2 regions of the Jeotgalibacillus malaysiensis genome follow, and region 2 is predicted to be linked to the other one. Evidence: riboswitches for the same ligand, from Rfam matches in the RefSeq annotation. Region 2 holds a riboswitch; the other holds the start of a gene.
The links. A riboswitch is a leader RNA that binds a small molecule or an ion and turns the genes downstream of it on or off. The one in region 2 is predicted to bind S-adenosylmethionine.
Positions count from the first base shown of each region.

Region 1 (4,862 bases), 1.4 Mb from region 2:
GGGCTGAACATGGCGTGCAGGTTTCAGGATTATATCCCGGTCCTACGAGTACAGGGTTTAAGGATACGGCAGAACTGAATGATTCAAAGTTATTTAATAACGGCACCATGAAGCCGCAAGCGGTAGCAAAAATTGCGTTTATCGAATTTATGAATGGGAAAAAGCAGATTATTCCTGGAGGCATGAACAAGCTTCAGTCCAGAGCGAGCCGTCTCATATCCAGGTCAGTAGCTGCAAATATTGTCAGGAAAACACAGGAAAGAGAGTAGTGAGGTGACAACAATGGGTGAACAGGCAGAAAAAGCATTTCGGGATTGTATACCGTTATTTCAGGCATTGAGTGATCCTTACCGTCAGGATATTGTCTTAATGCTTTCAGAAACAGATTCAATGACAGTGAACGAATTAACGGACAAGCTGCCACTCTCCCGTCCTGCTGTTTCTCATCATTTGAAAATTCTTCGTGAACAGGGTATTTTAAAAATGGAACAGCATGGAACGCAGCGCAATTATTCCCTTGCTCTTGAGGGAGCGCTGGAAACGTTAAAGCATCTGATTATTACCGTGGAAGACCGGTGTTATTAAAAGGGAGGAATGAACATGTCGATTACTTTTTATACTTATCCAAAATGCGGAACATGCCGCAAAGCGAAAAAATGGCTGGATCAAAATGAGGTTTCATACGAAGAAATTCATTTAATTGATTCACCGCCTTCAAAAGAGGAACTTTCTGAGCTATATAAAAAGAGCGGGCTTGAGCTGAAAAAGTTTTTCAACACAAGCGGCGTAAAGTACCGCGAGCTTGGTCTGAAAGATAAGCTTACTGACATGTCAGATGATGAAAAGCTTGAACTGCTGGCTTCAGACGGTAAGCTGATCAAGCGTCCGCTGACAACTGACGGCAGTCAGGTAACAGTCGGATTCAAAGAACCTGAATTCGAGGAAAAATGGCAGGGCTAAATCAGAAACAATTCTTGTTTTCGGGCACCTGTTATGCCAATATGAAGTAGTATAGAAATCATTCATATGCGGAGGGAAAACACATGAGTTCACCAAAAGAATTACGTTATTCAGAAGAACACGAATGGGTAAAAGTTGAAGACGGTAAAGCACGAATTGGTATCACTGAATTCGCACAGTCAGAGCTTGGCGATATCGTATTCGTTGAGCTTCCGGAAGTAGGCGACGAGCTGCAGGCAGACGAGCCGTTTGGCAGCGTTGAATCTGTTAAAACAGTTTCAGAACTTTACGCACCAGTCAGCGGTAAAGTCGTTGAGGTGAACGAAGACCTTGAAGACAGCCCTGAATACGTTAACGAATCTCCATATGAAAAAGCTTGGATGGTCGTAGTGGAACTTTCTGATGACTCAGAAGTTGACGCACTGATGGATGCTGAAGCATATGACAAAATGACAGACGAAGACTGATTGAAGTGCCGTTCACCTGGTAGGGTGAGCGGTTTTTTTGTAACCGGCACAGTGGGGACGGAGTTGAGTGGTTCATTTTTGTAATCATTCTAAAAACGACACATTCAACTCCGTCCCGCCTGCGCCGCATAAATAATGGAAGTAACATCACCAGCCATCTCATTTACTTGCAATTATCCACAGTACAGGCGACAATTAAATCAGCAGCATACCATGTAAGAAAGCCGTGCGATCCTTAGGTGAGGGTGTGATGGGAAATGCAGTGCAAAAAGGTTATTATTGTTGAGGGTAAGTCTGATAAGCGCAAGGTTCAGCCGATTATTAGAGAGCCGGTTGATATCATTTGTACAAATGGTACAATCAGCCTGACGAAAATGGATGAACTGATTGATGAATTGTATGAAAAAGATGTTTATGTGCTTGTGGATGCGGATGATGCAGGTGAGAAGCTCAGAAAACAGTTTAAAAGAGAGATGCCTGAAGCGGATCATCTGTATATCGACAAAGCCTATCGTGAGGTCGCAACAGCTCCTGAGCAGCACCTGGCAGTCATTTTAGCCGGTGCGAACATTGATATTTATACTGAGTTTTTAGAAAAAAGGATGAATCTTTAATGATAAAAGAATGGACAATAGAAGATCTGGACCAGCGATTGAAGGAAAAAAAGCAGTCAGCGATGTATTTATACACCCCGATGTGCGGAACGTGTAAGCTTGCCGGTAAAATGCTTGAGGTAACGGCTGTGGCGATTCAGGATACTGAGATCGGAAAAGCTGACCTGAATTATGTTGAACCGCTGGCTGAGCGTTACCAGATCGAGAGTGTACCGTGTCTGCTGTTATTCAAGGATGGACAAATGGTCCGCAAAATATATAAATTTGAATCTGTACCAACGATTTTTGAAGCATTCGGAGAATTGTCAAGACAGCCGGCAAATCAGTAAATGTCCAATTTTGAAAAAAATTCGTTGACAGTAAATTTAAGAACATGATACGATTTGTCTCGTACTCTTAATGAATCTTAACTGAATACGCGTAACTCTTATCAAGAGCGGCGGAGGGAAGTGCCCTATGAAGCCCGGCAACCGACAGTTTACTGGAAAGGTGCCAAGTCACACAGGTTTAAACCTGGCAGATGAGAGAAAGCCGTTTAATTTTTGACGCCTTTCTGCTCATCACGCAGAGAGGCGTTTTTTATATATAAAGGGCTATTTAATGGCAGCACTTTAACTTCCTGCTTTAACGGGATAATAAGTTAATTTACGAAAGTGGGTGATGGTATGATTACCATCTCAGATGTGAAAAAAGTATTTAAAACAAAAAGCGGTTCACTGACTGCAGTTGACAAAGTTAACCTGAAAATTCAGGAAGGCGAAATCTTTGGCGTGATTGGCTACAGTGGTGCCGGTAAAAGTACATTAATCCGTATGCTGAATGGTCTTGAACAGCCGTCAGAAGGTAAGGTTGATATAAACGGTAAGCTGATTTCCTCTATCAAAGGAGGAGACTTACGCAAAGCGAGACAGAAAATCAGTATGATCTTTCAGCATTTTAATCTTCTTTGGTCAAGATCGGTGAGAGAGAATATCTCATTTCCTCTTGAAATCGCAGGCGTTCCAAAAGAGGAAAGATTAAAAAGAGTAGATGAGTTGATTGAACTCGTAGGACTTGAAGGGCGCGGGGATGCCTATCCATCTCAGCTCAGTGGCGGTCAGAAGCAGAGAGTAGGGATTGCAAGAGCGCTTGCAAATGACCCTGAAGTACTGCTTTGTGATGAGGCTACGTCAGCACTTGATCCTCAGACGACTGATTCAATCCTTGAACTGCTGGTTGATATCAACAAACGTCTCGGTTTGACCATTGTACTGATCACACATGAAATGCACGTGATCAGAAAGATTTGTCACCGCGTTGCTGTTATGGAAGGCGGGAAGGTTGTAGAGCTTGGAGATGTGCTTGACGTCTTTAAACAGCCGAAAGAAAATATCACAAAACGTTTCGTTCAGCAGGTAACGGAACCTGAAGAAACAAAAGATACAATTGAACATCTGCTGAAGGAATATCAGGACGGAAAAGTTGTCAAGCTGACGTTCGTTGGTGAATCAGCAGAGCAGCCGGTTGTCACTAACCTGATCCGTTCGTTTGATCTGCAGGTGAATATTCTGCAGGGAAAAATTTCTCAAACGCAAAATGGTGCATATGGATCCCTGTTTATACATTTACACGGGAAGTCCGACGAGCTGGCGCGTGCGATTGAATTTTTAGAAGCGGCAAGTGTTGGAGTGGAGGTGATGACACATGATTGAACAGATTTTTCCGAACGTTGACTGGCCGGTCATGTGGGAAGCAACTTATGAAACGATTTATATGACGGTCATTTCAGTTGTCATTACATTTATTCTTGGAATCGGTCTCGGCTTACTTTTATTCCTTACCTCTAAAGGGAACCTGTTGGAAAATAAAATTGCTTACACAATTACAACAGCAGTTGTGAATATTTTCAGGTCGATCCCCTTCATTATCCTGATCATTCTGCTCATCCCATTTACACGTTTTCTACTAGGGACGATCAGGGGAGCAGAGGCAGCACTACCGGCATTGATTATCGGTGCAGCACCTTTCTACGCACGTATGGTTGAGATTGCATTACGTGAGATTGATAAGGGCGTCATTGAGGCAGCAAGATCAATGGGGGCCAAAATAAGCACCATTATATTTAAAGTATTAATTCCGGAATCAATGCCAGCTCTGATCTCAGGAATTACTGTTACAGCCATTGCGCTGGTCGGTTATACGGCGATGGCTGGTGTCATCGGAGCAGGAGGACTTGGTAACCTGGCATTTCTTGACGGTTTCCAGAGGAGTCGTGATGACGTAGTACTCGCAGCAACAATCATCATTTTAGCAATCGTCTTCATCATTCAATTCCTTGGAGACTTCTTCACCAACAAACTGGATAAACGCTAATTTAGCTAATTATAAAAACACATTAAAGGGAGAGATTTAAACATGAAAAAATTCGTAGCAGGGACATTCGCAGTAACAAGTATTTTCGCACTGGCAGCTTGTGGTTCAGATAATTCAGAGGAAGGTATCGGTACAAGCGAAGATGGCGAGCCGGTTGAACTGAGAGTCGGCGCATCTAACGTGCCTCACGCTGAAATCCTTGAGCAGGCACAGCCGCTCCTTGAAGAAGAAGGCGTAGACCTTCAGATCGAAACGTATCAGGACTATATCCTGCCAAACCAGGATCTTGAATCAGGAGAAATTGATGCGAACTACTTCCAGCACATTCCATATCTTGAGTCACAGATCGCAGAACACGGCTATGACTTTGCAAACGCTGGCGGTATTCACATTGAGCCAATCGGCGTATATTCTCAGGAGCACGCTTCACTTGAAGACCTTCCTGATGGTGCAGAAATCTTAATGAGTA
Region 1 covers NZ_CP085252.1:2,509,302-2,514,163, reverse strand. Annotated here, with positions in the region: gene LG330_RS13505 (SDR family NAD(P)-dependent oxidoreductase) at 1-269, shown strand, start outside; gene LG330_RS13500 (ArsR/SmtB family transcription factor) at 283-585, shown strand; gene LG330_RS13495 (arsenate reductase family protein) at 601-960, shown strand; gene gcvH (glycine cleavage system protein GcvH) at 1,044-1,427, shown strand; gene LG330_RS13485 (toprim domain-containing protein) at 1,685-2,041, shown strand; gene LG330_RS13480 (thioredoxin family protein) at 2,041-2,370, shown strand; SAM riboswitch class I at 2,466-2,568, shown strand; gene LG330_RS13475 (methionine ABC transporter ATP-binding protein) at 2,707-3,732, shown strand; gene LG330_RS13470 (methionine ABC transporter permease) at 3,725-4,393, shown strand; gene LG330_RS13465 (MetQ/NlpA family ABC transporter substrate-binding protein) at 4,436-4,862, shown strand, end outside.
Region 1: linked by a shared signal. The riboswitch ahead of LG330_RS13475 (methionine ABC transporter ATP-binding protein) and the one ahead of LG330_RS06300 (bifunctional homocysteine S-methyltransferase/methylenetetrahydrofolate reductase) in region 2 are both predicted to bind S-adenosylmethionine.

Region 2 (4,862 bases):
CTTTGATATTGCCACACATGTCATCCAGGGAGATGCACAGGATGAACAGCTACTGATTCAGGCTGGAATCAGAAACTTTGATCTCGTTGTCGTATCATTCGGTGAAAATATAGAGGCAAGCATTTTAACGACAATTATTTTAACTGACCTTAATGTCAAGGAAATCTGGGTAAAAGCCTCCAGTCTTTATCATCAGAAAGTACTTGAGAAAATTGGTGCAACACGCGTGATCCGTCCTGAAAAGGATATGGCGCGCCGGATTGCCCACAGACTGGCATCCAAACATTTTATAGATTACGTCGAGCTGACTGAAGAGCATTCAATGGTTGAAATAAAAGCAACGCCCAAAATTATCGGTAAAACAATTGCCGCGTTAAATGTGAGAAACCGCTTCGGCTGCAACATCGTCGGGATCTATAGAAACCATGACATGATTGTATCGCCAAGCGGTGATGACCGTATTGAAAAAGAAGATGTGCTCATTGTGATCGGGGAAAACCGAAAGCTTCATCGTTTTGAGAAGCAGGGTGTCTGATGATTAACTAAAAAGATCCGGAATCTCTCCTATGAGGTTCCGGATCTTTTAAATCTTTCTCCTGATATTACTTCTGCTGTCAGTAGTTCACTTTTACAAGGCTTCAGCAGTTTTTTTAGAGAACCCTTATCTTCTTCAGGGTTGAGCCACTGATCAAAGTTGTTCCGCTCCAAAATCACAGGCATTCTATTATGAATATCAGCCATCAGATCATTCGGTTCAGTCGTTATAATCGTACAGCTTCTGATGATTTGATCGTCATAGCGCCATGATTCCCAAAGACCGGCAAATGTGATCGGATCCCCATCACGCCTTTTGATCTCAAAAGGCTGCTTTTCTTTTTCTGATTTTTTCCATTCGTAAAATGATGTTGCCGGAATCAGGCACCTTTTTGATTCAAATGCTTTTCGAAAGCTTGGCTTCTCAGCAACCGTTTCAGATCTTGCATTAAACGTTTTATAACCGATCTTTTCATCTTTTGCGAAAGGGGGAATGAGTCCCCATCTGAACGAGGCGGGATAACATTTTCCGTTTAACTGCACAACCGCTGCAGCCTGCTGACTCGGTGACAGATTCCGATTAGGTGAGTAGAGAAAATCCTCTCTCATTTCAAACTGATAATACTGCTGCAAATCATACATTGCTTCTACTAAAGAAAATCGTCCGCACATGCTTCATCTCTCCTTTACATGCATTCTAACAAAATATTGCGAAGATAGAGAAGATTACAACTTATTTCCTTTTAAAGGTAATTGGTTGATTTATTTCGATATACGAATCATACTGGAGTCCTACATACATATTCAGGAGGGTTTTCCATATGAAGAAATTTTGGTTAGTATCTGCAATGGCAGCGGCACTTATGCTTGCAGCCTGCTCAGATGATTCGTCAGAGCCTGCAGAAACTGAAGAAGCGACAACAGAAGAAGCTGCAGAAGAAACAGAAGAGTCGTCAACAGAAACGGAAGAAGCAGCTGAAGGAGAAAGCACTGAACCGGAGCTTTATCTCGTTGGGGATGAGGTAATATCAGGTGACCTGACAGTAACTGTTACTGATACAGGTGTTGCTGAACAGCTCGATGACACAAATCGTGTTTATGAAATCAAAATGACTGTAACAAACAACGGTGAAGAAGAGGTATCTTTATCGTCAGAAGACTTTACACTGACTGACCTGACAGATGAAGAAAAAACGGCTTATGGCGATGTATCTGAATGGACAATCGCTGCAGGAGAATCAGCTGAAGGCTCATTACAATATGAATCAGCAGCAGCAACTGCATTCAAACTTTTCGGCACAATCGGTGAAGAAGAAGTTGAATGGAGACTGCCTGGGATTACATCATTAGATTAAATCCTTTTCCGGGAATTAAAGAAGAAACTCTATCATATTTTTTAACAACTTAAGTGTAGTGGAGCGTAAGGCGGCGACTCCTGCGACAGGAAGGTCCTGGTGAGACCCCGGAAATGCGAAGCATTGAGGAGGCTCACCGGACCGGCCGCGGAAAGCGTCCGCCTGAAGCGCAGCGAAACGATTAAGAAGGCTCGAACAATTATGTTCAGCCTCTTTTTTATACCAAATCATCTACCTAAATGTATTTTAATCACTACTCCTATTGACATAACAGCCTTCTTTCTTGTAAAGTTGTCATAATTAATTGAATAGCGTGGATTCTTATCAAGAGAGGCGGAGGGAACAGGCCCGTTGAAACCTCAGCAACCTACACATATGTGAAAAGGTGCTAAATCCATCCTGCAATCATGCAGGGAAGATAAGAAGCTTAGTAGTCTAAAGCCTTCTTATCTATGCTGATAGAAGGCTTTTTTGTTGTCCAGCTACAGGCGCTAGCTCCTCGGGTCATAAGCCACGCATCGGTAAACGGGGAAGTTCACCCGTTTTCCGCTCCGCGTCTTATGCCTGTCGGAGCTGACCAAGCGCCTTCCGCATTTCGATACATCAGGAAGGGTGAAAAAATGAACTTACTCGAAGAAATGAAACAAAGAATTCTGATTGGTGATGGTGCGATGGGAACCCTCCTGTATTCATATGGTTCAGATCAGTGCTTTGAAGAGTTAAATCTGTCACATGCAGAACATATTCAGCAGATTCACCAGGCATACATCGATGCAGGTGCTGATGTAATACAGACGAATACCTACGGAGCGAATTATCATAAGCTTGAGCGCTACGGACTTGAGGAAAAGGTAAAAGAAATTAATACTGCTGCTGTCAAAAATGCTAAAGCTGCGGCGAAAGACAATACTTTCATTCTCGGTACAATCGGCGGGATCAGAAGCTTTCGTCCGCAATCCATTGACCTGAATGAAATCAAGCGGACATTTAGAGAACAGCTCTACTGTTTACTGTTAGAAGGAGTAGACGGGTTGTTATTTGAAACGTATTACGATTTTGAAGAGCTGGCGGCGGTCATTGAAATCGCCAGAAAAGAAACGGACCTGCCGATTATTGCGCATATTTCAGTTCAGGAGCCTGATGTGATGCAAAATGGTAAACCGGTTGCTGAAGCACTGCTTGAGCTTGAACAGCTTGGAGCTGATGTAGTCGGACTTAATTGCAGACAAGGCCCTTTCCACATGATTAAGTCTCTTGAACAGGTACCTCTTCCTGAGAAGGCTTATTTATCCTGTTATCCAAATGCGAGTCTGCCATCTTACTCAGAAGGCTCACTTCAGTACAGTAACAATGCTGAGTATTTTGGAGAGGTTGCACCTGCATTCAGAGAGCAGGGAGTCAGGCTCCTTGGAGGATGCTGCGGAACGACACCGGACCATGTAAGAGCATTCAGTCAGGCGCTTAAAGGACTTGCCCCGATTACTGAGAAAAGAGTGGAGAAGGCAGAAAAAATTGTGCTGCGCTCAAGACAGAAGGACCTTCCTGAGCCGCTCACTGATATTGTAAGAGAGCGGAAATCAGTCATTGTTGAACTGGACCCTCCGAAAAAGCTCTATACCGATAAATTTATAGAAGGTGCAAAAGCACTCAGTGAGGCCGGTGCGGATGCCGTTACACTTGCTGATAACTCACTTGCAAGCCCGCGTGTCTCCAATGAGTCACTAGGCTATCTGATTAAACAGCAGGGCGTCCGTCCGCTTGTTCACCTGACGTGCAGAGACCGTAACCTGATCGGGCTTCAAAGTCACCTGATGGGACTTCACACGCTGGGTCTGCATGACATTCTGGCTGTTACAGGGGACCCGACAAAGGTTGGGGATTTCCCTGGCGCAGCTTCAGTCTATGACGTATCCTCATTTGAGCTGATCGAAATGATTCAGCAGTTGAATAACGGCATGTCAATGTCAGGAAAAGATTTAGGTGAAAAAGCTTCATTTACAATCGGGGCTGCATTTAACCCAAATGTAAGGAGTGTAGAAAGGGCTGTACAGCGTCTGGAAAAGAAGATCTCAGCAGGCGCGGATTACTTTATGAGTCAACCGGTATTCTCTGAGGAAAAGCTGATTCAGACGGCTGAAGCAGTAAAGGATCTGGGGAAACCTGTATACATTGGCCTGATGCCGCTGACAAGCAGTAAAAATGCTGACTTCCTTCATAATGAAGTGCCGGGCATCAAATTAACTGATCAGGTAAGAGACCGGATGGCAGCAGTGTCCGGTGACCGTGAAAAATCATATCAGGAAGGGCTTGCGATTACGAAGTCACTGATTGATACGGCGCTTGATCTATTTAATGGCATCTATCTGATCACGCCATTTATGCGCTATGAAATGACAGCAGAACTAACACGCTATGCCAATGAGCAGGCGGCAAAGCGAGGAGGAAACCAACGTGCGCACATTATTCAATGAACAGCTTAAAAAAAGAATCCTGATTATGGACGGTGCAATGGGTACGATGCTTCAGGATGCTAATCTGACAGCAGAAGATTTTGGCGGTGAGGACCTTGAAGGGTGTAATGAAAACCTGAACCGCACGCGTCCTGACCTGCTTGAAACAATCCACGATGCCTATTTTGAAGCAGGCGCAGATATCGTGGAAACAAACACATTCGGCAGTATGAGCGTTGTCCTTGAAGAATATGATATCGCTTCTGAAGCCTATGAGCTCTCAAGACTTGGTGCTGAAATCGCTAAAAAATCAGCAGCTAAATGGTCAACAGAAGACCGTCCGCGTTTTGTTGCAGGCTCAATGGGACCTACGACTAAAACGTTAAGTGTTACTGGTGGGGCGACATTTGAACAGCTGAAAGATTCATATGCAGAACAGGCAAGAGGCTTAATTGACGGCGGAGCAGATCTCCTGCTGATTGAGACAAGTCAGGATTTATTAAATGTGAAAAGTGCATTTCTT
Region 2 covers NZ_CP085252.1:1,135,957-1,140,818, forward strand. Annotated here, with positions in the region: gene LG330_RS06285 (potassium channel family protein) at 1-535, shown strand, start outside; gene LG330_RS06290 (SOS response-associated peptidase) at 565-1,206, opposite strand; gene LG330_RS06295 (DUF4352 domain-containing protein) at 1,356-1,889, shown strand; SAM riboswitch class I at 2,208-2,314, shown strand; gene LG330_RS06300 (bifunctional homocysteine S-methyltransferase/methylenetetrahydrofolate reductase) at 2,510-4,360, shown strand; gene metH (methionine synthase) at 4,308-4,862, shown strand, end outside.